DNA from 2 places in the Shouchella phoenicis genome. Region 2 is predicted to be linked to the other one. Evidence: riboswitches for the same ligand, from Rfam matches in the RefSeq annotation. Region 2 holds a riboswitch; the other holds the start of a gene.

Region 1 (12,451 bases), 890 kb from region 2:
TAGGTGTACTAGTTGATTGACCCATTTTTTGCGTTAATTTCTTCATCCATTTTAAATTAGCGTGCACGAATGTCGTCGATTCCCTTACTAAATCACACGATTTTAGTCGAGTTATGCGCTTCCCCAGGAAATAATTCATTATTTCTTATTCAGTCGCTCCACTCGTTTTATTGCGTCGCTTCGTTCTCGCTCATTTTTTGCAAAAGATAGAGCAAGATGAGCATAATGAGCCGCTTGATTGATATCTTTCACATAGTGTTCATACATAAGAGCCAGTTCAATGGCGCTTTGCCACCTGAATGGTTCACTCATTAAACATTCTTTAAAATCGATTGTTGCTTCTTGATAATGTTGGCCTTTTTTTAATCCATATCCCCTCAAATACCGCGCCTCGAGGACCTCATTATGATCAGTTGTCTCATGATTAATGATGCTCGTAAACATGTCATGTGAAAGTGGATACGCACCATTCGCTTGAGCCCACTTCGCCAACTGCAACCGTTCGTGTAGTGACGTCTCTTCTTCCCAATCCGTGATTTTTTCAGTTAAGCGTGCATAAAGCGCGATTAATGACAGCACATCTTTTTCATGATGTTCCAAAATACTTGTGATGTATTCAAGCTTCTGCTCGCGTACAAAATCAAAATATAATAACGGAATCAAATGAGAAGGCGTATCTTCCGTCCGTTTTATTCCAAGAATCTCATCTTCCAACACACCTAATCGGCAAGATGGTAAGTGATGTTTCCATAACCGCCTCGCCGCATGCAACAGATCATAATGTCCAAATTGAGGAAGTTTTGGCACCGTATCACGTAAATACGCATGCCTCGTTTTTAAACGAGGCCAGTCAAACGCCTTGCCGTTAAAACTAACTAAATGGTCAAGTTTTCCAACATCATGGAGAAAATAATGATATAAAGCAGACTCCGCGTCAGGAGACGGTAAAAAATATTGACGTACAACAACCGCATTTTCTTCAAAACACGCAAAGCCAAGTAAAAACATTTGTGTCCCCGCACCTGCACTTAAGCCCGTTGTTTCAGTATCAAAGAAAATTAATTTCTTTAACGAAATTCCTTTGCTTGATAATGGGTGAGCAAATGACGTTGACTCCCATTTCAGTAAGTCATCTTGATACTCGCGAAACGTTTTTTTACCGTATGTTCGATCAAGAGTATGCTTTGTTTCACGTATGTAGCATACTTGATCCTCAAAATGATGCGGGATCAATCCAAATTCATGCCAATCGCTTGCACTTTTTTCTACTTTTGTAGCAGTTTTTATTGACTCTCTCTGCGGAGGTTCTTGTTTCATATGAACTTCCATTCGTTTTAGCTTTGCTTTTAATGACATGTTTATCACGTTCCCTTTTAATACGGTATGTGAAATTATTATACGTTTGTTTTAAGACTATGAATAAACTGGCTTAATTTTTTCTTAAACGATGGGTCTTCTTTTACTTCTCCAATGCACGCTGGGCATCCATAAGAACATTGACAGTGTGCGATTAAATTTTGCATATGGTCCAATACACTGCCCATATGGGAATAAAGCTCTTTTGCTAAACCTATCCCACCAGGATAAGCATCATAAATAAACACAGTTGGCTTTCCCGTAACATCTGCTTTTACTTGTGGTGTCACGTGAATATCATTGCGTTCACACATCAAATGAAGCGGTGCAACGTGATGGATAAGTGTCGCAAAGCTAACAAGAAACGCTTCCGTTGCCTTTCGTTCCATGTTTAAAGAATGGAATGTAAGCCACATACTATTTGTATGCATTTCTTCTTCTGGTAAATGAACCGGTCCTGAACCGATGTTTTCCATTGTAGCAAGACGGATTTTTTTAAAGATCGTTACTTTTCCTGTAACCATGACATCGCCGTATGACATTGTGACTAGCTCCAGAGGCTTTTCATTGTCTTCTTCAAGGATCGTTAACGACACGGCTAAATTAGCATCTGTGAAATAATCGACTTTCACTTCGCGGACAAAGGCTTTTTTCTCATCCCAATCCAAATATTCGACTTGGAATTGGATTCCTTGATGGAGATAAATCGCTTCGTCATGAAGCAGTGTCATTGCGCTAAATCGATCCATTTCCCCAATGACTTTGTGAGCTGTTACATCGCTCTGATCAATAATAACAACATTTTCTTGCGATGCCGACCGTAAACTGATCCCGTGAGCTGGAAAAGCATCGGTCATCCAATACCAGCGATCTTTTTTTTGTAAGAGAACTTGTTTTTCTGTTAGATAATCCAAATATTCGTCAACAACTTCTCCTACAAACGTTTCTCCGGTTCGGAAAGGAAGTTCATAGGCAGCGCATTTAAGGTGATCCAAATAAATAATTAAATTTAGCGGGTTTACTCGTGCTGTTTCAGGACTGCGTTCAAAAAAATACGCAGGATGGTTCATAATATATTGATCAATAGGCGTGGACGCAGCTACCATGATCACGACCGCTTCATTTTGCCTACGACCAGCTCGTCCCGCTTGCTGCCATGCACTCGCAATTGAACCTGGATAGCCAGTTAGAATACAAACTTCTAATTGTCCAATATCTACACCTAATTCAAGGGCATTTGTTGACACAACGCCAATTACTTCACCGGAACGTAAGCCTTTTTCAATGTCTCGACGCTGGTTTGGTAAATATCCTCCCCGATAGCCAGCAATCGTTGCTTTTCCGAACCGATGTTTCGTTAATTGTTGGAGTTTATTCAACATTATCTCAACGCGAACACGGCTTCTTGCAAACAAAATGGTTTGAATGCCTTCTCGTAAAAAACCTTCTGCTAATTCTTGCGCTGATCGCATCGCACTCTGTCTAATTTGCAACGGTTCATTCACAATAGGAGGATTATAAAAAATAAAATGCTTTTTTCCACTCGGCGCTCCACTTTCCGTTATTACTTGAAACGGTTCGCGAATTAATGTTTCCGCTAATTCTCTTGGGTTAGCGATTGTAGCCGATGTACATATAAAAGTTGGGTTTGACCCGTAATAAGCACAAATTCGTTTTAATCGCTCCACGACATTCGCGACGTGGCTACCAAACACACCACGATATGTGTGAAGTTCATCAATGACGATATAGTCTAATTGCTCAAAAAAAGCAACCCACTTCGTATGATGAGGTAAAATCGCCGAATGAAGCATGTCAGGATTTGTAATGACGACATTGCCCGCCTCGCGAACGCTGGTCCGAATTTGCGGTGGCGTGTCGCCATCATACGTATGACATTTTAAATTGATACCAATATCAGCAATCATCTCATTTAATTCCGTCATTTGATCTTGCGCAAGGGCTTTTGTCGGAAACAAATACAATGCTCGACTTGAAGGATTCTCTACAAACGTTTTTAAGACAGGTAAGTGATAGCATAACGACTTGCCAGATGCTGTCGGCGTGACGGTTACAAAATGCTTACGCTCATGACCGTAAATAAGAGCCTCTCGTTGATGTGTATATAGTTCACTAATGCCGCGTTTTCGTAGACCGTGACAAATCCGAATATCAAGCCAGTCTGGAAATGCTTGAGTCCGTGCCTCTTTCGGCTCAATCTCGCGCCAATAGGTGACATTTTGATCTTGTTTTAATTCTTGTAATTTTTGTTGGAGTGTTTGTTTAAACATGATTTCCACCTCAAGAAGGATCTTTCTTCTATTTTAGCGAATGGTTGTTCTGTTGGCTACAATGAATTTCATGACACTTTTTGCTAGACTAGTGCCAATCATTGAAATTTAATGTATAATAAAAGATATTTCGATTTACGAAGTTTAGGAGGTAAAAAAGATGGAATTAACAAAACGCCAAGACATTCCAACTGAAGAAACGTGGAACTTACACGATCTTTTTTCTTCAACGGAAGAATGGAACGACGCACGCGAAAAGGTCGAACAAGCAGCAGCTAAATTATCTTTATTTACTGAAAAAATCGGGGAACGTGCGGAAAACCTTCTGCATGCTTTAGAAGCACGAGAAGCAGTTTTAGAGAAACTTGTGCCAGTCATGACGTATGCCTCACTTTCTCTCTCAAGTGACGGTACAGATGCAACCTCTCAAGGCAATTCTAGTTTAGCCCAAGGTACGCAAGCGCTCGTCCAAGCAGAATTGGCTAAAGTTGATGCCGAAATTTTAACATTGCCGCCTGCTATTATGGAGCAATTTCAAACAGAAAAAGAAGAGCTACAATTGTTTCGTGTATTCTTAGATAAATTGGCTGACACTCGCCCCTACGCGCTATCAAGTGAAACAGAAGAAGTGCTTGCTTCCTTATCTCCTATTCTCACAAGCCCTTATTCAACATATTTAACAAGCAAATCAGCGGATATGACCTTTCCCAATTTCACTGGCGCAAACGGCGAAGAACTTCCTCTTTCTTTTGCCCGCTTTGAAGATCAATATGAATTGTCGCCACATACAGAAGAGCGAAGAAACGCATTTATTACGTTTGACGACACGTTAAAAAAGTACGAGCATACATATGCAAAGCTATATGCTAGTGAAGTCACCAAGCAAGTGACGCTCGCACGGTTACGCGGTTACGAGTCGGCAGAACATATGTTACTTCACTCGCAGAACGTCACGCAAGCGATGTACCACAATCAACTTGATACGATCTATCAAGAATTAGCGCCGCACATGCAACGTTATGCAAAATTGAAAAAAGACGTTTTAGGGTTAGACACATTTGGCTTCTCAGACTTAAAAGCCCCTTTAGACCCTGATTTTGAGCCGGTTACATCGTATGAAGAAGCATATGACACAATTATTGAAGCCCTTAAACCATTAGGTGATGAATACGGTAAGATGTTAAAACGAGCGAAAGAAGAGCGCTGGGTTGATCGGGCTGACAACGTCGGGAAGGCAACTGGTGCGTTTTGTGCAAGTCCGTACGGCTCGCATCCTTATCTTTTGCTTACGTGGAAAGATACGATGCGCGGAGCATTTATTCTAGCCCATGAGCTCGGTCACGCTGGACATTTTTATCATGCTAACGCAGCTCAGCCTCTGCACGCGACACGGCCATCTACTTATTGTATTGAAGCCCCATCTACGATGAATGAATTATTTCTTGGCAATCATTTATTAGCACAAACCGATGATCCACGAATGAAACGCTGGATTACGCTTCAATTTATTGGTACGTACTATCATAACTTTGTTACACATTTACTAGAAGGAGAATTTCAACGACGTGTTTATGCCCTTGCGGAAGAAGGGATCCCACTTACCGCAATAAAATTACGCGAAACAAAGCAAGCCGTTTTAACTGGTTTTTGGGGTGACTCTGTGGAAATTAACGAGCGAGCAGGACGTACGTGGATGCGTCAACCGCATTATTATATGGGCTTATATCCGTACACGTATTCAGCCGGTTTAACAGCTGCAACAAAGGCTTATACCCTTTATCAAGAGCAAGGGCAACCGGTTGTTGATCAGTGGCTAGACATGCTTCGAGCTGGTGGAACGCTCGCTCCCCTTGATCTATTTAAACAAAGTGGCGTTGATATGGAAAGCAAAAAAACCATACAAGATGCTGTTGCATATGTTGGAGCCCTTATTAACGACCTCGTAAATAGTTATAAATAAAAAAAGTGTGCTACGGCACACTTTTTTTATTTATCTTCTTCGTTAGCCTGCAATAAAGCTTTGTAACCAGACCTCGTAAGCTGATTGTCTTCGTCAATAAAATTTGAATTTGCCAATGATTGGTTGCTATCTTTTGATAGACGAGGTAATAAACGCTGAATTTCATGGTTTAATGCAGCGAACGATCCTGACTCAAGAATATCAGGATCCATTGAAGCAGCGATTTCTCGCATGGGTGATTGTTTAACAAACAGTTTCTTTGTTCCTTTTACTACATTCATTAAACGACTTGACGCATTTAACCATTCTTGACGAACTTTTGACGTTTCGGTATCCGTTTGTTCTAAACGCTCGCGAATTCTTTCTTTTTCTAGTTCCTCTAATTCCGTTTTACTTAATAATTCTTCAAACAGCTGTGTACGATCAAGATCAAGCTTTTGTAGTTGAAATTCTTTTTCCTGCAAGGCTTCTAGGTCATGTTCTTTTGTTTTCTCTTGTTCTTGGTCCAATTGTGTCTGTTTCACTTCATCTTCTTGTAAAAATTGATCGAGCTTTTGCTCCAATCGTTTTGTTTTCAACACAAGAAAGACAAACAAAGCAATTAACGCTGAAAGGACGACAATTTGGTACCAAAGATTGCTAAGTAATGCTAAAGAAAATACACCAACTAACCCAACACCAGCAAGTGCATATAGCCAACTGTTTCTTTGTTCTTTCAACTTAGATTCAACCTTTCCATGCTGCTTTTCTTAAAAGCAGTGTAACGAAGTTTCGATTTTTTGTCCACTTTCAATAGAAAGGCTTCGCCCTACCCGATTATGCTTTTAACGCTTCATACCACGTTTTTGCTGCTTCAAGCTCTTCTCTTAACAATTGATGACCGCCATTTGTCCAGTAGCTTTCAACGGCCGCACCTGCATGTGTTAAATCTTGAATCAATGTCTCAGTTTCCGGAGCAGGAATCATCGGATCATTTTTTCCAGCACCTACGAAAACAGACGTGTTTGACAATGATGGTAGATCGTTTTTTTGTTGCGGTACCATGGCGTGAAATAAAAAGGCTCCTTTAAATACTGAACCATGTTCGTACATCATATTCGCTGCAATATTTGCTCCATTTGAATAGCCTAGCGCATAAATCTCTTGATCATTAAACTGATATTCTTGAGCAGCTTGTTTAATAAATTGATGAAGTTCATCTGTACGCTTTTTTAAATCTTCCATATCAAAGACACCTTCTTGAAGACGGCGGAAAAAACGCGGCATGCCATTTTCTAGCACATTTCCTCGTACCCCAAGGACATTCGCTTGCGTATCAATGATGTCCGCGAGGGGAAGCAAATCTTCTTCATTTCCACCAGTGCCATGTAAAAGAACAAATGTAGGTCCTTCTTTTTTATTTTCTTTATACATATGAATATGTTCCGTCATCTAAATCCCTCCATACTGCGTTCTTGCTTTAACTATAACAAATCCTCAAACAGTTTACCATGAAACTGTATTCTTTATTCAAGCAAAAAAGAACTAGCCACCAGACTAATTCCTTTTTTCTTCTTGCAGCTGTTTAATTTCTTTTTCTAGCACAGAAACATACTCTTCATAAATCTCAATGAAAGCTTCACGTCGATATTGTTCTTCTTCTTTTCTCATTTCATCAATTTTATATCGGTATTCTTCTTTAGAAGGCGTTACGCTCATTATTTTTTCCTCCTTCATTTTTTTCAAACAATAAGTGCCCTACCTCTCACCTATCGTTACGGTTCCTTGACCGAGCCACACGATTGAAAAAAATACACCGCAAGTTATTGAAGTCAAAATAGCACCTCTCCTTTTTCTGTGGACACTCTTCTTTACCCGTTCTATCTGTTTTAAAAACAAGAAATTAATTAAATCTGTACTAGCACAAAAAAAAGAGCCAAGAGGCTCATTAGGCATGATACGTATTAATCATATCTAAAATTGACATTTCCTCTTCTTGATGATCAACATGTTGCTGTTCTTTTTCTGGTACCATGTCATCTCCTCCTCAAATTGTTTTGTGCTTACTACTTACTATATGCCATTGTAGTATAACAGTCAACAGTTTTTTTGTTTGTTTTATAACAATATGTCAGTTTAATCCTTTTCACAACCCCTACACCGTCTCAAAACGACCATTCCCGCTCAATTGGCACCACAGGCACAAGGGCGACTTCGGTTTGCTCTGCTCTATTACTTACGCTCACGGTCTCGTCTTTATCCCGGCACGGTCTCAGCCATTTTTGCGTGAAATCTCGCTTCAATGCCTTTAAACACCTGCTGTTCTCGAGGGGCTCGTCGCCAATTTTATGTTGGATAACCCGCATAAAAACCGTTGATTCACGCACACTATCGTAAAAAAGGAGCGAGTCCCGTGAACAAGATGATAAAAATAACCCTTGTCTTTTCTGTTCTATGTCTACTTATGACTGCTTGCGTAGACGGGAACACACCTCAAGCCCAAGATGATGAAATAAAGAAATTATCAAATCGCCAAGATGTGAACCATTATAAATTAGAACAAACACCTGAAAGTGAAGCATATGCGTATGAGATTTCAACATATTTAGGAACAATCTTTCCCTATTTTTCAGATTTAGGTAAGAACATTGAAGGACATTCTGCTAAAGCAAGTGAACAAACTTCCGAACTAATTGCTCACGCCGAATCATTTGAAACGTCTCAACCTGTTGAACCGTTTAATGAGCTCATTGATTTGCACCACTCTTATCTCGTCGCTCTTCAAGAGCTTGACCATGCCATTGCGAATGAAGATTTAAACGATGAACGTTTGCATTATAGCTATGCAACACTAACCGCTCGATTGTATGCAATGGAGTATCAATCATTACTGTCTGAATATGGAATAAAAGCAGAAGCTCCGAACTTGTCGAGAATTGACTAAGAAAAGAAGTATTTGACTAGTTTTGAATAAAGCTTTTTCTTCTGATCAATTCACGCTATAATACTCCTTGTACTAATTCCATGGGTGGAGTGAAACCATGATTCATATTGATATAGAAGTCAAACGAAACGAAATGCATCTGATCGCAAAAAAATTCGGTCTCGGTGCAAGAAAAACTGTTAAATGCTCACAGGAACTTGATTTATTGTTAAATTGTTTACAACAACATAGAGGGAAATTCAGACGTTAACCTTGATTTTTAGGAAAAAATTTGATATGGTAAATCCATAATAATTGAACAGAATTACAGTAGAGGTGCATACGCAATCAGTACATTCACTAAGGGTGTAGGCCTGTTGATGTGAAATGGAAAGGTGCGACTGCCGAAATAAAGAGTGACCTATGTCCATTCTTTATTGGGGCTGTTTCTTAACAAGAGCAGCACTGTCATACATTTGTATGGGGGGCTACATGAAAGAAGTAGGTACGACCTATGCAGCAATGGATTTTTCATTGTTGTTTTTTTATTCCTCTCAACTGTTCATAAGGAGGATTTTTATGCATTTTGGCCAATTACTAACAGCAATGATTACACCGTTTTCTAGAGATGGTTCGATCGACAAAGAAGGAACGTACTCTCTTATTCAACATCTTGCAAACACAGGTACAGACACGCTTGTCATTAACGGAACAACAGCAGAAGCGCCTGTACTCACTGCTGCAGAACGAAAAGAAATGCTCGCTTTAGCCATTCAAGCTGCAGATAAGCGCATGAATGTGATTGCCGGTGTTGGTTCAAATAATACAACCCACTCGATTGAAATGGCCAAAGAAGCAGAGGCACTTGGTGCGGATGGGATTATGGTGGTTACACCCTACTATAATAAACCTTCTCAAGAAGGCATTTATCAACATATGCTACAAGTTGCAACAGCTGTTTCCCTCCCTGTGATGCTTTACAACGTACCAGGTAGAACAGGAGCAAACATGTCCGTTGAAACAACCATACGTTTATCTCTTGTACCCAATATCGTTGCATTAAAAGAAGCAAGTGGAGATGTCGATAAAGTAACAGAAATTGTTGCGCAAACCGCTGATCATTTTCTTGTTTATAGTGGAGATGATTCGTTAACGTTACCAATGATGGCAGTCGGTGCTACAGGAGTCGTTTCGGTTGCCTCTCATATCGTAGGCAGCGAAATGAAAGAAATGATGACCGCATTAACAAGCGGAAATCTCAAGCACGCACAAACCATACATCATAGTCTTTACCCGATTATGACCGGTTTGTTTATGGCTCCTAACCCTACCGCAGTAAAAGCAGCTTTAACAGCTTTCCAATTACCAGCAGGTTCTGTTCGCCTTCCGCTCATTCCACTAACGGATGACGAAGAAACGCGCCTTTACCATCTATTAGAGCCGTTTTTACCACAGACAACTTTATATGCAAATTCATAAACAAAAGCGTAGCTCTTTATTCATTTAAGAGCTACGCTTTTTTTATAAGTGAATCCATAATAAGATGTTATCATTCGTAAAAATGATAATTACGATTTATCATGAACGTCATTCAAATGATACTCCATTTTTAATTCTTCAAGCAGGGGCACGCTTTTTTTCGCCCATTCTGAATCGTCTTCTAGTAAAGCTTTATACGATGAGCGCCACGCACGTTCCAAGGATTCCTTGTAATCTGGAACGTCGTCATATTCATACGGTTTAACTGTTGTATAGGGCACCCATGTTTTTTCTAAGTAAGAAAGCGCTTTTCGTTGATGAAAATATGGTACGTCAACTTGCTTTGGGTTGTGCAGATCTCCTTGTTTTGGATGATTTTCAACAGCAAACACTTGGAACAATGCTCGGTTTTGTTCTTCTTCAACTTGAATGATTTTTCCAATATAAATACCTGTTTTATACTTTGCTTTTACGAAACTCATTTCACACCAACCTTTTATAAGAGCGTGACAAACATCATAATAATAAATAAAATAGCGCTAACGATTGCTAAAGGAACACTCCAGTATAGGGGTTTTTTCTTTCCTCTCATTACTGCTGCCAACCCAATTCCGCCAAAAATCCCTGCAACAATAAAGCAGAGCATAAAAAGACCAACGACAAGCAACTCTTGACTATCCATACTCGTCTATAGCCCCGGCACGAGTCGCGTGAATAAACCCCATAAAAATTCAGACGCAGGAACAAAATAATTTTCATTAATACTTCTTAATCCATCATGATCAACAAATAATTCCAATACAATTAGCGTAAATGTTCCCGTCATTGTCACGATTGCCGAGGCAAGAACGAGAACTAATAAACCGATATAGGCAAATAAAATACGCAGGAGCCATTTAAGCCACATAGGTTTTTGATTTTTGCCTCTATTTTCCGCTTCCATGAACCATACTCCTTTAAGTTGTTATAACTCTACTTTAACAAAAGTTCGTGCAAAGCGAGAAGAAAAATGCGAAAAAAGAACGACATTTTTTTTACAAAAAGGAACCTCACGCCCGAAAAAGCGGAGGTTCGTTCTTGCCCCAGTATATAGAACCAAGATTATAATGCCCGTGAAAATTATCTTCATAGGAATGATAGTGAAATTGAAATACATGACCGGTTTTCGGTGGTCGGTCTAATCGAACGTGAAAACGAAGAAGATCATCACCTGTTTTGCCATTAATAAGATGTAGAATCTTTTCTCCACGTCCTGTTAAGGAAGCCTCTGTCATTCGAATATCTTGCCATGAATACTGATCATCTGTCTCCAATACTTGTGAGACCACTTGCTTTAATTCAGGCAAAATCTCTTTTTTGTAGGCCGTTTCAATTTTATCACCAATTCGCTGACCGAATTTCTTCATGCCTTGGCGATACGCTTCATCCATAATCATAATTTCGGTTAACCAATGCGGTTCTAACTGAATATGTTCATACTGACTCGGTGCCCCAATTACAAATGGCAAGAGCGTGTACTCTCGGTCATTTGTTAAATAGACGTTTGCTTTTGTATCGCTCCACTGCATCGTTTTTACAGATGACCCATTCTCAGCTTCAGCTTTATCCAACCAATGATCAACAATTGAGAGATTAATAGAAAAGAAGCCGATGAGGACCATCATGAGTTGTTTCACATAAATCATTATCATGCGCATCATCCCTGCGTCAATGTTTTCTCTATTATGCCATGACTAGCGCGGGATGGTCTAGAACATTTTTGAAAAATGAAACATTATGGTAATTGACTGCTACCCATTAAGTAACGATCACATTCCCGAGCTGCTTCGCGGCCTTCGTGAATGGCCCATACAACTAAACTTTGGCCACGACGATTATCACCTGCTGCAAAAATATGCGGTTTATTCGTTTGATAGTGGCCATATTCTGCTTCAACCGTTTGTTGAGCGGTTTGTTTTACTTGCATTTGGTCAAGCAATTTCCCTTCTGTTCCTGAAAAACCAACAGCGAGAAGTACAAGATCTGCATTCCACCTTTTCACTGATTCTTCAATCGGTGTACGGACTTTCTTTCCGTCTTTCCAAGCAGTATTAACTTGAATGGTTTCCAAACCTACCAATTGACCGGATTCGTTGCCGACGAATTTTGACGTTTGCAATTTGTAACTACGAGGATCTGCCCCATATATGGCTTTTGCTTCTTTATGCGCATCTTCTTCTGCATAAACATTCGGATATAACGGCCAAGGATTGTTAATTTGGCGAATCGCTTGTTTTTGTTCATTAATATCAAATTGGGTTACGGATCGAGCACCGTGACGGATTGATGTGGTAATACAGTCTGCACCTGTATCTCCTCCACCGATCACAATGACGTCTTTATCTTTTGCATTAATGTATTCACCATCTTGGTGTTTAGAATTAAGCAAGCTCTTCGTATTGGCTGTCAAAAAGTCCATCGCGT
Region 2 (12,451 bases):
ATTCTCCGTCATTCCCATAAAATAAGGATACGTATACAAAAACAATTCGTCCGTTTGTGTAGATGGTCCCGTAGCTCTTTTTTGCGCGTACCAATTTTCAAGCTGCTCAAGTCGTTGCTCCCAGATAGAGGGCCAGCGACTCGCTTGAAGCGTCGTCCAATTCCCTGCACCTTGTTGCCCTCTAGCATGCCAGCCTTTTAACTGTCCACCTAGATCATGAGTTGATCGAATTCTCATACTACGTTCTTCTTGGACAGAAGGAATGTGAAAGACGTAGACTTCTGTACCATCGATAAGAGTAGAGGGTTGATTTGATCGATTTTGTACAAGTTCAAGTACGGAATGATCACCAGCAGTTCTCATATAATCGGAAAAAGCCAGCATTTGTGCCTCCTCCATTTGCAATTCCTCTTTCGGGATAATTAAATAGGATTCTTGATTTGCTTGAAATCCTTCAAACTCACCAATGGCAAACCGCTCCGTGCAATACAATTTATAATGATCATACAAGTTGCGTTCAAGCATGAACATTCCTCCTCTCCATATGTATCCTTTTCTAGTCTATGACCTAGTCGCATAAAATGTGTGTCGGAACGTAAACTATATGGAAAGAATGTCTGTGCGAATATGGAGGGATGACATGGACGCTGTTGAAAAAACGGCTAGAGATCTTTTGCTTGAACGAGGCGTCACGATTGAAGAAATTGCCGAGCTTGTATACGAACTACAAAGCAACTATCATTCTGCCTTAACGATTCAAGCATGTATCGACAATATTGACCGAGTGCTTTCTAAAAGAGAAGTTCAAAATGCCATTATTACCGGTATTCAGCTTGATAAACTAACTGAGAAAAAGATGCTTGATGAACCACTGCAATCCATTTTAGCTCGTGATGAAGGGTTGTACGGCATTGATGAAATTATTGCGCTATCGATTGTTAATGTGTATGGATCAATTGGGTTTACCAACTATGGATACGTAGATAAAATGAAACCAGGCATAATCAAAAAATTGAACGATAAGTCTTCCTCTTATTGCCATACATTTTTAGACGATATTGTTGGTGCAATTGCTGCTGCCGCTTCAAGCCGCCTCGCTCACCGTAGAGAGCATACAGAATAAAAATCGCAAAAAAAACGAATGATTTCCTCACAAGGAATCATCCGTTTTTTGCTTATCCTCTTCTCTTAAATAACCCAATCCTTTAACGAAGCAATTGAAAACGTTGGTTGCTTCTCATAAATGGTACAATCCACAGTAATTCCTGTCTGTACGTGTAGAGTAGCTAAACCAGCTTGAATTCCGGTCATAATATCAGTCTCGTAATTATCCCCAACTAAAATCGTTTCATCTTTTGGAAACTGTAGCTGCTCTAAAGCCATAGAGACGATTTCTTCATTCGGCTTTCCGATTGTCACAGGTTCCTTTTGAGCAGCATAAGCAATAGCCGCCACAAGAGCTCCATTTCCACACACAAGCCCGTCCGCTGAGGGTAGCATTCGATCAGGGTTTGTCGCAATGAACTGAGCGCCTTCACGAATAAACCGTGCGGCTTTGCTTAATTTTTCATACGTGATCTGACGGTCTAGTCCTACAATCACTGCATCTGGTTGTTCGTCATCTTTTTGAAAATTAGCAAAGGCTTTTTCCAATCCAGTCTCGCCAATTACATAGACAGAGGAAACCGCTGCTTGTTTTTTTACGTAAAGAGCCGTCGCTAACGCAGACGTTACAATTTGTTTCGGTTCAACAAGTATATGAAATTTCCTAAGCTTGTCCGCCACTTGTTCCGTCGTTTTTGTAGAATTATTTGTAATAAATCCATAAGGAATCGCTTGTTGATTTAGTTTGCGAATAAATGCAACCGCACTGTCAATCGGTGTGTCTCCATTGTAAACGGTCCCATCTAAATCAAATAAATAACTTTTAAAATGGTGATTCATCTTTACTTCTCCTCAGGAATAAACGCCGTGATTACACCTAGCTCGTTTTTTAAATAGACCTGTACGTTTTGGGGAAATTGTTTTAAACTTTCTAATTGATTCCTTACATTTTCATACAGCGCTTGATGGTCAATCGTCGTATATTCATAAGCAAGCGGTTTACGCAAACGAATGACAACCTTTAACGATTCACCATCACTTGGCGTAATGACTTTTTCATCTTCTAAAATGTCAATAATATCTTCATAGCCACCTGGATCCCGCATAATAAATCCATCTATGAGCTGATTGCCTACATCGATAATGGATTCAATCAGGACAGTTACAGCTCGTTCAAGAGAGAGTTTTCCTCTCATGTCTTCTGGTGCCGTTTCATTTGTTAAAAAATGTGTTAATACTTCCATATTGGACAACACGTCGTCTATTCTTTTTCTGTCAACAAAATACATATGCCTTTCCTCCTGATGTGTTCATTTTTTTATTCTTACTGGGCATAATGCTTTTAAAGGAGGAGATCACATGGCAGAAAAAGACACCTACCATGATTTTAAAAATGTTGAAGCCTCTCACCAATATATTGTGCCTGAAGCGACACCTGAAGGGCCTTATGGGTCACCTATTCGTAAAGATACTCCTGTTGAAAACAAATCAACACCGTGGGAAGATGACCAACGTGAGTACAGTGCGTTTAACTACAATGATAAAGAACAACATGCCCATCAACCACGAAAATACCCGAGTCATCATCCTACTCATGATGAATAATGGTTAAACAAACGAGCTAATGGCGAGCGCTCCCTTAGAGATTTCCGCCATTAGCTTTTATTCGTTGCAGCTTTTTCACTCACACGTTTGACGACAAAATAAGCACAGCCAAAATTACAGTATTCATATAAATAATCAGGTAGTGTACTAATTTTTTTATCAAACGTTGATTTTTTATTTTTATCTTCAAAAAATCCACGCAAACGCAATTGGTTATAACCCCAATCACCGACAATATAATCGTATTTATTGAGCACATCACTGTAACGCGCTTTAAATGCTTCTTCGTCCCAACCGGCTTTCTCGTCTTGAACGACTTCATAATGTTGACCACAAATGGTTATCATGAAAAACCACCTCAATTCACTTCTTCAAACGTACTAGCCTTAGTTTATCATATTTGCTCACAATTCTCTGTAGTCTTTCCGTTTTCTTCATCCATTATTTGTTACCACTAGGTAATCCTCTTGCGTGGAATAGTAAATGTGCACGATAAACTTAAAATGGGGGATTCAAATGAGAATTGCACTTACTATACTTGCTGCTGTTAGTGTTCTCACAGCTTGCAATCAACAATCTCAACAGGGAATTTATGAAACAAATGAAGCCCATCAAACCGCTAGAGGCACAGAATACGACTCAAATTTAATGGCTCGTGGCTATGGGTTTTCCCAGCATACGTATGAAGAAATGCAGCACAATAATGATGAAGCAGGCGCGTTAGTTGTCAACCGCGATATGTTAGCTGAAGGCATTTCACGTATGATTGTCGATAACCCATCAATTGAAGAAGCAGCTGTGCTTGTAACCGACAAGTATGTTCTTGCCGTTTATGAACAGCGAGACAACCAGCCAGAAAATCTTGTAGCCGATCAAGTAAAACGTACAGCCTTATCCGTTGTACCTAGCTTTTATGATGTGTATGTTTCAAATGACCCAATGCATATGAAAGATATTGAACGTTACCAAAACTCTACTTCAGGAAGCGTAGAAAATGCGTCTTTAATTGACGATACGATTGAGGAATTAAAGAAAGATCCTCAAGGTGATGTGGAATTAGGAACAGATGAAGATATGGAAATTATGCGTGAAAAACAAAAAGCACTACGAGAAGGCAAATAAAAAAGACCGTTAATGCAAACGGTCTTCAGCTTGTCGACATTGTCGATAAGCTTTTTTAGATTTTTATTTATGAAGAAACATGTGTCTCGCTCTGCACTTTTTTTGCTTCCATATTTACTTGCGCTTGATTCACTTGCTCATCAGCATGGTAAGAAGAACGAACGAGTGGACCAGCTTCACAATGACTGAATCCTTTACTCAATGCAATCTCTTTCAGCTCAGCAAATTCATCTGGGTGATAGTATTTGATTACTTTTAAATGTTTTTTTGTTGGTTGCAAATATTGACCGATGGTAAGAATGTCCACATCATTTGCGCGTAAATCGTCCATCGTTTCCACAATTTCTTCTTTTGTTTCGCCAAGTCCAATCATAATACTTGATTTTGTTGGAATGTCTGCGTGCATGTCTTTTGCTCGACGCAAAAATTCTAACGTACGATCATATTTCGCTCTTGCACGTACTTTTGGCGTTAAGCGACGAACCGTTTCAATGTTGTGGTTCATAATATTTGGTCTAGCATCCATTAACGTTTGTAAGCTTTGTTCATTTCCGAGCATATCTGAAGGTAGCACTTCAATTGTGCAAAAAGGACTTTTACGACGAACGGCTTTTACGGTTTCAGCAAACACAAAAGCGCCACCATCTTTTAAATCATCTCTTGCGACTGCTGTAATGACGACATGCTTTAATCCCATTGTTTCGACAGAGTCCGCAACGCGTTCTGGCTCTTCTAAATCCAATTCTGTTGGAAGTCCTGTTTTAACTGCGCAAAAGCGACAGCCTCTTGTACAAGTATCTCCGAGAATCATAAACGTTGCTGTTTTTCGCACTGCCCAACATTCATGAATATTGGGACATCTAGCCTCTTCACACACAGTATGTAGCTTTTTTTCTCGCATCATTTTTTTTAAGCCTGTATACGATTCATTTGTATTTAGTTTAATTTTCAACCAATCTGGCTTACGTAGATGCATGTCTTTCTTTTCAGTCATTCAAAAACATCCCTTCTTTGGGAAAATTCTTTTTATCAAACTAATCGTAACATGATTTAAGCAACTTGACCAATGACGTTTTACAAAAATTCTACAAAAAATGGCAAGTTTTTGTTGTAATGTTTTTTGCCTAACAGTTAGAAACTAAGCAAAAGCTTGAGAAAGGAGAATGCAAATGTTCACGTATCGTTCCGTCATTAGCTCGATATTGGTTTTCTTGTTTTGCCTTAGCCCTATTATTCCTCAAGCACAAGCAGAGGAAACGCCTAATCCTTATATTGAACGAAATGCCTTATATCATAAAATGGAAACCATTACGAGCGTTCCCTGGTATTACTTAGCTGCAGTTGATTCGTATGAGCGCGGTCTTCGAAAAGCATTACGCGATCGTCCAGATGCAGAAGGATATATTTCAATTTACTATGCAAAAGAAGAATGGATCGGGCCCTTAAACCCAAATCAAGATGATGATAATCCCAATACGATTCAGTTGTTTGAAGGCATTGGCTTAGATGGCAATGGGGATGGAAAAGCTTTACTAAACGATGACGAGGATGTCCTTTATACACTTGCTCGTTATTTAGAATCGTATGGTCTAACAGAAGAAGATTTTCGTATAGCATTATGGCATATTTACCAACGCGAACAAAGCGTAAATATTGTCGCTGGTCACGCAAAAGTGTATCAACAGTTTCAAACACTTGACCTTCATAAACATGCCTTTGTTATGCCGCTACACCATAACTATAGCTATCGTAGCACGTGGGGGGATAGACGTGGTTGGGGTGGTCGACGCATTCATGAAGGAACCGATCTATTTGCAAATTACAACGTTCCGATTCAATCGTCTTCTTATGGAATTGTTGAAACAAAAGGTTGGAATCCTTATGGTGGTTGGCGTGTTGGTATTCGTGATTTAGATAATATCTATCATTATTACGCTCATTTAAGTGGATTTGAAAAAGGGATTGAAGAAGGCACTATTGTTGAGGCTGGGCAAGTAATTGGCTATTGTGGTTCATCTGGTTATGGAAAACCGGGTACACAAGGGAAATTCCCACCCCATTTACATTACGGCATGTATCGTGATAATGGTGTAACAGAATGGTCCTTTGATCCATTCCCTTCCTTAAAACAGTGGGAGCGGGCGGCAAAACAAGCAAAAAAATAGAGCAAAGCAGTTGCTTTGCTCTATCTCTTATGATGCTACAGCATCTTTTTTGTTTAATCGTTGAAGAATCACTACAGCTATAACAAGTATGACCACTACAGTAATCCAAGCAACAATCGCGCCGAAGAATCCAAGAATAAAAAAGGCAATTGTTGACACGATTGCTGTCATAATGGCGTACGGCAGCTGCGTAATGACATGATCCATATGATGTGCACCAGAACCCGCTGCTGACAAAATTGTTGTATCCGAAATTGGTGAGATGTGATCACCAAATATAGAACCAGCAAGTACCGCCGCAAGCATTGGAACGAGCATTGTTGGCTCAACAACGACCGCAATTTGCGCCGCAATTGGTAAGAGCATACCAAACGTCCCCCAAGACGTACCAGTTGCTAATCCAGAAAACGCGGCTACTAAGAAAATAAGCACTGGTAAAAATCCAGGGTGAATAGATTGATCAATTAACGAAGCCAAATAGTTTCCTGTACCTAGTAACCCAATCATTTCAATTGTTGTCCATGCTAATAACAAAATTCCAATCGCTGGTAGCATTGATTTCACACCAGCAATCACTGCTTTACCAAAATCAGGTGCTTTTGGTTTTGTCATAAAGGTCATAGCAATCGTTGTTAAAAGGCCAATAAAACTACCGACTAAAAGTGATAAACCAATGTCTGTGTACTCCATCATCGTTAAGACCGTGACGTCTACGCCATCCCCACTCGCACCTTGAGCACCTGTAACCAACATCATTGTTACAGTTGCAATAACAAGAACAAGAATCGGAACAAACAATTGCGAAACACGCCCGTTATCCATCTGTAAATCAGCAGATAAGCTTCCTGGCACATCTCCTTTAGCTGGATCTGTTAATTGATTATCTTCTTTTGCGCGTTTCTCATGCTGTTTCATCAATCCAATATCAATGTTAAAAACAATGACTAATACAATAAAAATAAGTGCGATTAACGCATAAAAGTTAATTGGAATCGTGTAAATAAATGCTTGTAGCGGACTATATTCAATAATTTGGTTTGCAGCAAACACGGATGCAAAAATCCCAATGATATATGCACCCCAACTTGACATAGGCGTAATCACACATATTGGCGCTGATGTTGAATCGACAATATATGACAATTTTGCCCGTGATACACGATAACGATCGGTTAGAGGGCGACTCGTATTTCCTACTGTTAATGCATTAAAATAATCATCTATAAAGATAATAATTCCTAAAACAAAAGGTAAAAACAATGATTTTTTTCTAGTCGTAATTCGTTTTTCTGCCCAGCGACTAAAAGCTTGTCCACCACCAGAAAACGTAATCAGACTCGCAACAATCCCTAAAAAGACTAGAAACAACATAATGTACAGTTCCCAATCATTTATGGAAACCCCATTCTCAACCATTGATTGCACAACCCCTGCAAAGCTTGGCTCTTCTAATGTTTCAAACGAAATAAAAAACGAGATAAAGGTTTGAAAAATCCCCGCAAAAGCCTGCATAATTCCTTCAAATGCAATAAATGCCCCAATTAAAATGGCAATTCCTAGAGAAATAAAAACCTTCCTTGTTAAAATCACTAATGTTAACGCCACAATTGGCGGGACAAGTGATAACCAACCTACGTGATCCATAATAACCTCTCCTTTAAAGACTGTAACCAAAAAAAAGACAATCATGGTATAAACCCATTATTGTCTAAAACAATTAACAGTCCCATCCATAGTAGTCCTCCACAGTTTCCTGTGACAGTCCGCCATTTCTTAAATGACGACCCAGCTAAAAAGAAATGAACGTTTCTTCTCGCTTCGGCAAAAAAACCTTTCCACTCCAATCATTGCTGTTCAAGCTCCAAGCATGTACTGATTTTTTTTGCGCCTCTACCCCATCAAGCAGATGAGGTGTTCTATTCAATTCAATATTTATCTTACCACACGTTTGTTTCACAAACAATGACAAAATACGACAATTTTACTATTTTGTTGCGCTCAAATGTAATCATGAATCTCATTAATTTAGAGCGGTCTGGACCTGACGACCATTTTTTAACAGAGTGATGTACACGCTCGCGTCTCTATTCTTCTTGTTCTTGATTCGTGTCTTCTTCATTCATCTCTTCTTGGTTCATGTCTTCTTGGTTCATGTCTTCTTCACCAATGACTGGATACCCGAAGCCACCTTGCCCTCCGTAAAACTGTGGGACAGGTCCAGCAACATAAGCAAAACCTGCTGGCAATTCAACGGATATTGTATCCGATGTTTCAGAAAACGGGAGAATGACATCCATATTGACATCAATGTTCACATAAAAAGATAACCGTGTATTGTTAATGCCGAGTGCCTCAGCCTCATCCCTCATTTGCACTTTTGCATCACCCATTAATGCAAATCGAACAGGAATGCCAGGTCCTACATCGGTTAATAACGCATTATTTAATGCACGACCTAGAGGAATCGTTGCAACAACATGATTTTGATCACCGTAGCTATTTATCTCTCCACGCTGAATTTGATTCATGACTTCATGAACCCGATGCTGAACCCTTCCCATTAATTCATTATACTTCTGCGTATTAACATCAAGAAAAACGACAATTCCATCGTTATTGGTTTCTTTTATAAAGATCTCACTCATATCCATATTGGAAAGCTCTTCTGTCATTGCCTGCTCAATCGTATACGTTGCGACCCGCTCCATTTCACGATGTGCAATTTGCGAAATAATTGGTCGAAGTTGCGAATCAACAAACCACAATCCTTGAATTGACAAGATCGCAAATAAGATGGACGAAAAAAGCAAGACATATCGAAAAGGCAAAGGAGCTCCAGATTGTTTAGCAGCTTTAATTGGTTGAAATCGATGACGTTTACGCAAAACAAGCCCACCCCCTCTTGTCTATTTCTATGCAAGAGGGACTAGGCTTTGAACTAAAAAATGTTATTTCTTTCTCACATACGTTCGATACTCATGAGGGTAGCGGTTTTTCTCATCCATCGTACCTTGAATCGCTTCAACCAAATCCCACTTTTCTTTATCAAGTGCAGGGATAAACGTATCCGCGTCAAATACATGATCAATGACCGTTACAATTTGCTTGTCACACTCGTCCCAGAATAACTTAAATATCTCTGTACCACCAATTACATAAATATCTTGCTCTTTGCTTTCCTTCACGATTTCATCGATTGCATAAACGACTTCTGTGTTAGGTGCCGAAAACGTTTCATTTCTTGTTAGAACGACATTGCGACGATTTGGAAGTGGGCCATTCATCGAGTCAAATGTTTTTCTCCCCATCACAATCGTTTGACCAGTAGTCGTATTTTTAAAATGCTTTAAATCAGCTGGCAAGTGCCAAGGCATATCGTTATCTTTTCCGATTCCATACTGCTTGTCTCTTGCATACACAAAAATAATCAAACTGACACCTCCGCCTTAATATGCGGATGTGCTTCATAGCCAACCAATTCAAAATCCTCGATTGTAAAATCAAAGATATTCTTCACACTTGGATTTATTTTCATCGTCGGCAGTGGATGAGGATCTCTTGTTAGCTGCAATTTGGCTTGTTCAATGTGATTGGAGTAAAGATGGGCATCACCAAAAGTATGAACAAATTCTCCAGGCTCTAAATCGCAAACTTGCGCTATCATCATCGTTAATAATGCGTAAGATGCAATATTGAACGGAACCCCTAAAAATACATCTGCACTCCGTTGATACAGCTGACAAGATAATTTTCCATCTTGAACATAGAATTGGAACAAGCAGTGACACGGAGCAAGGGCCATGTCATCAATTTCTGCCACATTCCACGCATTCACAACAAGACGACGAGAATCTGGATTCGTCTTAATTTGTTCAACGACTTCCTTGATTTGATCGACCGTTTTCCCATTAGCTCCTTCCCAAGAGCGCCACTGTTTTCCATATACAGGACCTAAATCGCCCGACTCATCTGCCCATTCATTCCAAATACGTACGCCATTTTCTTTTAAATAATTAATATTCGTATCGCCTTGTAAAAACCATAGAAGCTCATGGATAATAGAACGAAGATGGACTTTTTTAGTCGTGACAACTGGAAATCCTTGTTGTAAATCAAATCTCATTTGATACCCAAATGTACTAATCGTTCCAGTGCCTGTCCGATCTGATTTTTGCGAGCCTTGTGTTAGCACATGCTCGCATAGCTGTAAATATTGCTGCATTGTTAGCTTCATCCCTTCAATCAATTACTCTTCTACTTGTTTCATTTTTAATAAAGCGTCTTTGCCAATGGTTCCTTTTGTTATACCTAATTCTTCACATTTTAACGTGACAGATTCTAATGGGGCCTCTAGTAACTGTTCAATCGTTCGAACCCCAACTGCACGTGCAGCGATAATGCCTCTCTCTTTAAGCTTATCATTTAAGAGCCCTACATCTAAAGCGCCACACATGATATAACCTGCATCACATGTAACAGCCATAAAATTAGTCTTTGGTAATTTCACCGTAATCGCTAAAAATGTTTCGCCATCAATTACAATAGGATCAACGTTTATCATTGGACAAATCCGCTCCTTTTTCAACTGGTTTCTTCTCACCTTATGAAAAAGAAAACGTGTTTGTTCCTGTCTGCAATAACTTTGCAACTATGTCACGTAAAAATTCAGGAAGTAAATATTGTTTATAAGCCGCATTCGCAATATGCGGAAATAAAAAACCGAAAGTATACATATCAAGAGTTGCCAGTCGATACATCGCATCTTCAACTACGTGCTCACCTTTTACAAAGATCCCTTCAGATGTGATGTCGACACCAGTAAACAACATCAGACCGAGCACTTTGCCTCGAAAGCCGAAGCCTTTTAATTCTAGCTTAACGATATCATCGGTCTGAGCTCTGCGAATTGTATCGATTAATTGCTTCCCTGTCAATTCCACAATACATGGATTAATGGGGTGTGGACAGATTCGATGAATATCCCCATACGTCACATTGCCTTTTGGCAAACTTTCCATTAGCACTCCTGCATTCATCATACCAATCTCTTCGCCACACCATTCGGTTAATGCATCGCATAATCCCTGTGTCGCATGTGTTGGTTCAAACCATTTCACATCAAATGGTTTTGTCAGTGCAATCATTGGCTCAGAAAGGGCAGTAGTTGCTTGCTGATTTAACGTTTCTAGAAGCTGCTTACTATTTTCGTCTTCCTGACATTGGGTAGGATCGATTAACTTTGGCTCTGTATGGATCAATTGATTTTGCTCAAATGTTAGCGTCAATTCACCAAAATAGTTGCCGTGTTTCCCGGCTTGGGTAATCCATGTCTCATTGATTTTAAGCCCACCGTGTAAACTATGGTGCGTGTGTGCACCTATAATCGCTGCAATTCCTTGGACGTTTTTTGCAATCATTTCATCTTTTGGTAAACCTAGATGAGATAATAAAATAACGGCATCAACGTCCGGTTTTAATCGATCAACATCGGCTTGAATGTCGTCAATTGTATAAGAAACATCCCACCCTAACTGTTCATAAAAATGCGTCATAGCTGAGGTATAGCCAATATAGCCAATCCTTACGCCGTCCATTTCATCAATAAGATGAGGAACAGTCCAATGTGGACGCTGTCCTGTTTTTCGGTCTCGAAGATTTGCTAAAATGATTTGAAACTGCGCTTCGCTATACATATCATCTAACATTTCTTGAGAAAAGGTAACCCCTTCATTATTACCAATTGTTGCAAAATCAACGTTCGCTTCATTTAACAATTGAATATTGCCAACCCCGGCCGTAGCTTCCGTCATTGGGTTTGCTCGATCCGCGTGATCACCTAAATCCACATAACGTGTGTGTGGATGACGATGTTGCTTTATGTATCCAACGATATTTGACCAGTTTTGAAAACCACTATGGATATCGTTCGTATGAAAAATTGTTACAGTTGTCTTAATGACGATTCCCTCCTTGATCAACTACCCTTACATAAAACCTTGGACGATGAGCTGTATAGCTAGTGCAATAAAAACGACTCTCATGACAATTAAAAGCACATTCGATTGCAGGCGTCGATTGAGCCAAGCACCAAACCTTGCTCCAAGCCAAGCACCTGGGATAAGAGCCAGCACAAGCATCCATTCAATATGTCCACCTACTGCATGTGCGCCAGTTCCCACAATAGCTGAAAACAGCACAATTAACATGGCTGTTGCTGTAGCTATTTTGATTGGGTAGCCGAATAATAGCATTATAACTGGAACCATAATCGCTCCACCACCCACACCGAATAGACTCGATAAAAAACCGACCACGATGCTAATGAGAATAGCCGTTGGATAAGTGAAACCATATGCAAATGGCTTACCTCTCTCGTCTAAACCTGTGCGCCAATACGGCTTTTGTGTTCTTTTTTCAACGTGATGCTTAGGTCGAAAAAAGAGACTTAACGCGAT

What was found. Region 2 has a riboswitch for lysine ahead of ABC361_RS14935 (Na+/H+ antiporter NhaC family protein). Riboswitches for the same ligand answer to the same signal wherever they lie in the genome.
Region 1: another riboswitch for lysine. It lies ahead of dapA (4-hydroxy-tetrahydrodipicolinate synthase); the one in region 2 lies ahead of ABC361_RS14935 (Na+/H+ antiporter NhaC family protein).

Annotation. Positions count from the first base shown of each region.
Region 1 covers NZ_JBDFMQ010000001.1:1,881,388-1,893,838, forward strand. The annotation lists gene ABC361_RS10150 (ribonuclease H-like domain-containing protein) at 139-1,317, opposite strand; gene ABC361_RS10155 (DEAD/DEAH box helicase) at 1,395-3,647, opposite strand; gene pepF (oligoendopeptidase F) at 3,808-5,607, shown strand; gene ABC361_RS10165 (hypothetical protein) at 5,634-6,326, opposite strand; gene ABC361_RS10170 (alpha/beta hydrolase) at 6,424-7,038, opposite strand; gene ABC361_RS10175 (hypothetical protein) at 7,144-7,305, opposite strand; gene ABC361_RS10180 (hypothetical protein) at 8,000-8,530, shown strand; gene ABC361_RS10185 (aspartyl-phosphate phosphatase Spo0E family protein) at 8,628-8,780, shown strand; lysine riboswitch at 8,833-9,008, shown strand; gene dapA (4-hydroxy-tetrahydrodipicolinate synthase) at 9,089-9,988, shown strand; gene kapB (sporulation phosphorelay system protein KapB) at 10,078-10,470, opposite strand; gene ABC361_RS10200 (hypothetical protein) at 10,485-10,670, opposite strand; gene ABC361_RS10205 (hypothetical protein) at 10,677-10,931, opposite strand; gene ABC361_RS10210 (YpjP family protein) at 11,038-11,679, opposite strand; gene ABC361_RS10215 (glutamate synthase subunit beta) at 11,763-12,451, opposite strand, start outside.
Region 2 covers NZ_JBDFMQ010000001.1:2,773,149-2,785,599, forward strand. The annotation lists gene yutH (spore coat putative kinase YutH) at 1-525, opposite strand, end outside; gene ABC361_RS14895 (phosphatidylglycerophosphatase A family protein) at 641-1,123, shown strand; gene ABC361_RS14900 (TIGR01457 family HAD-type hydrolase) at 1,189-1,944, opposite strand; gene ABC361_RS14905 (DUF86 domain-containing protein) at 1,947-2,393, opposite strand; gene ABC361_RS14910 (hypothetical protein) at 2,464-2,709, shown strand; gene ABC361_RS14915 (YutD family protein) at 2,760-3,056, opposite strand; gene ABC361_RS14920 (YhcN/YlaJ family sporulation lipoprotein) at 3,226-3,831, shown strand; gene lipA (lipoyl synthase) at 3,899-4,825, opposite strand; gene ABC361_RS14930 (M23 family metallopeptidase) at 5,001-5,996, shown strand; gene ABC361_RS14935 (Na+/H+ antiporter NhaC family protein) at 6,024-7,640, opposite strand; lysine riboswitch at 7,725-7,897, opposite strand; gene yunB (sporulation protein YunB) at 8,081-8,881, opposite strand; gene ABC361_RS14945 (dihydrofolate reductase) at 8,945-9,427, opposite strand; gene ABC361_RS14950 (thymidylate synthase) at 9,424-10,218, opposite strand; gene ABC361_RS14955 (YunC family protein) at 10,243-10,557, opposite strand; gene ABC361_RS14960 (bifunctional metallophosphatase/5'-nucleotidase) at 10,598-11,974, opposite strand; gene ABC361_RS14965 (sulfite exporter TauE/SafE family protein) at 11,981-12,451, opposite strand, start outside.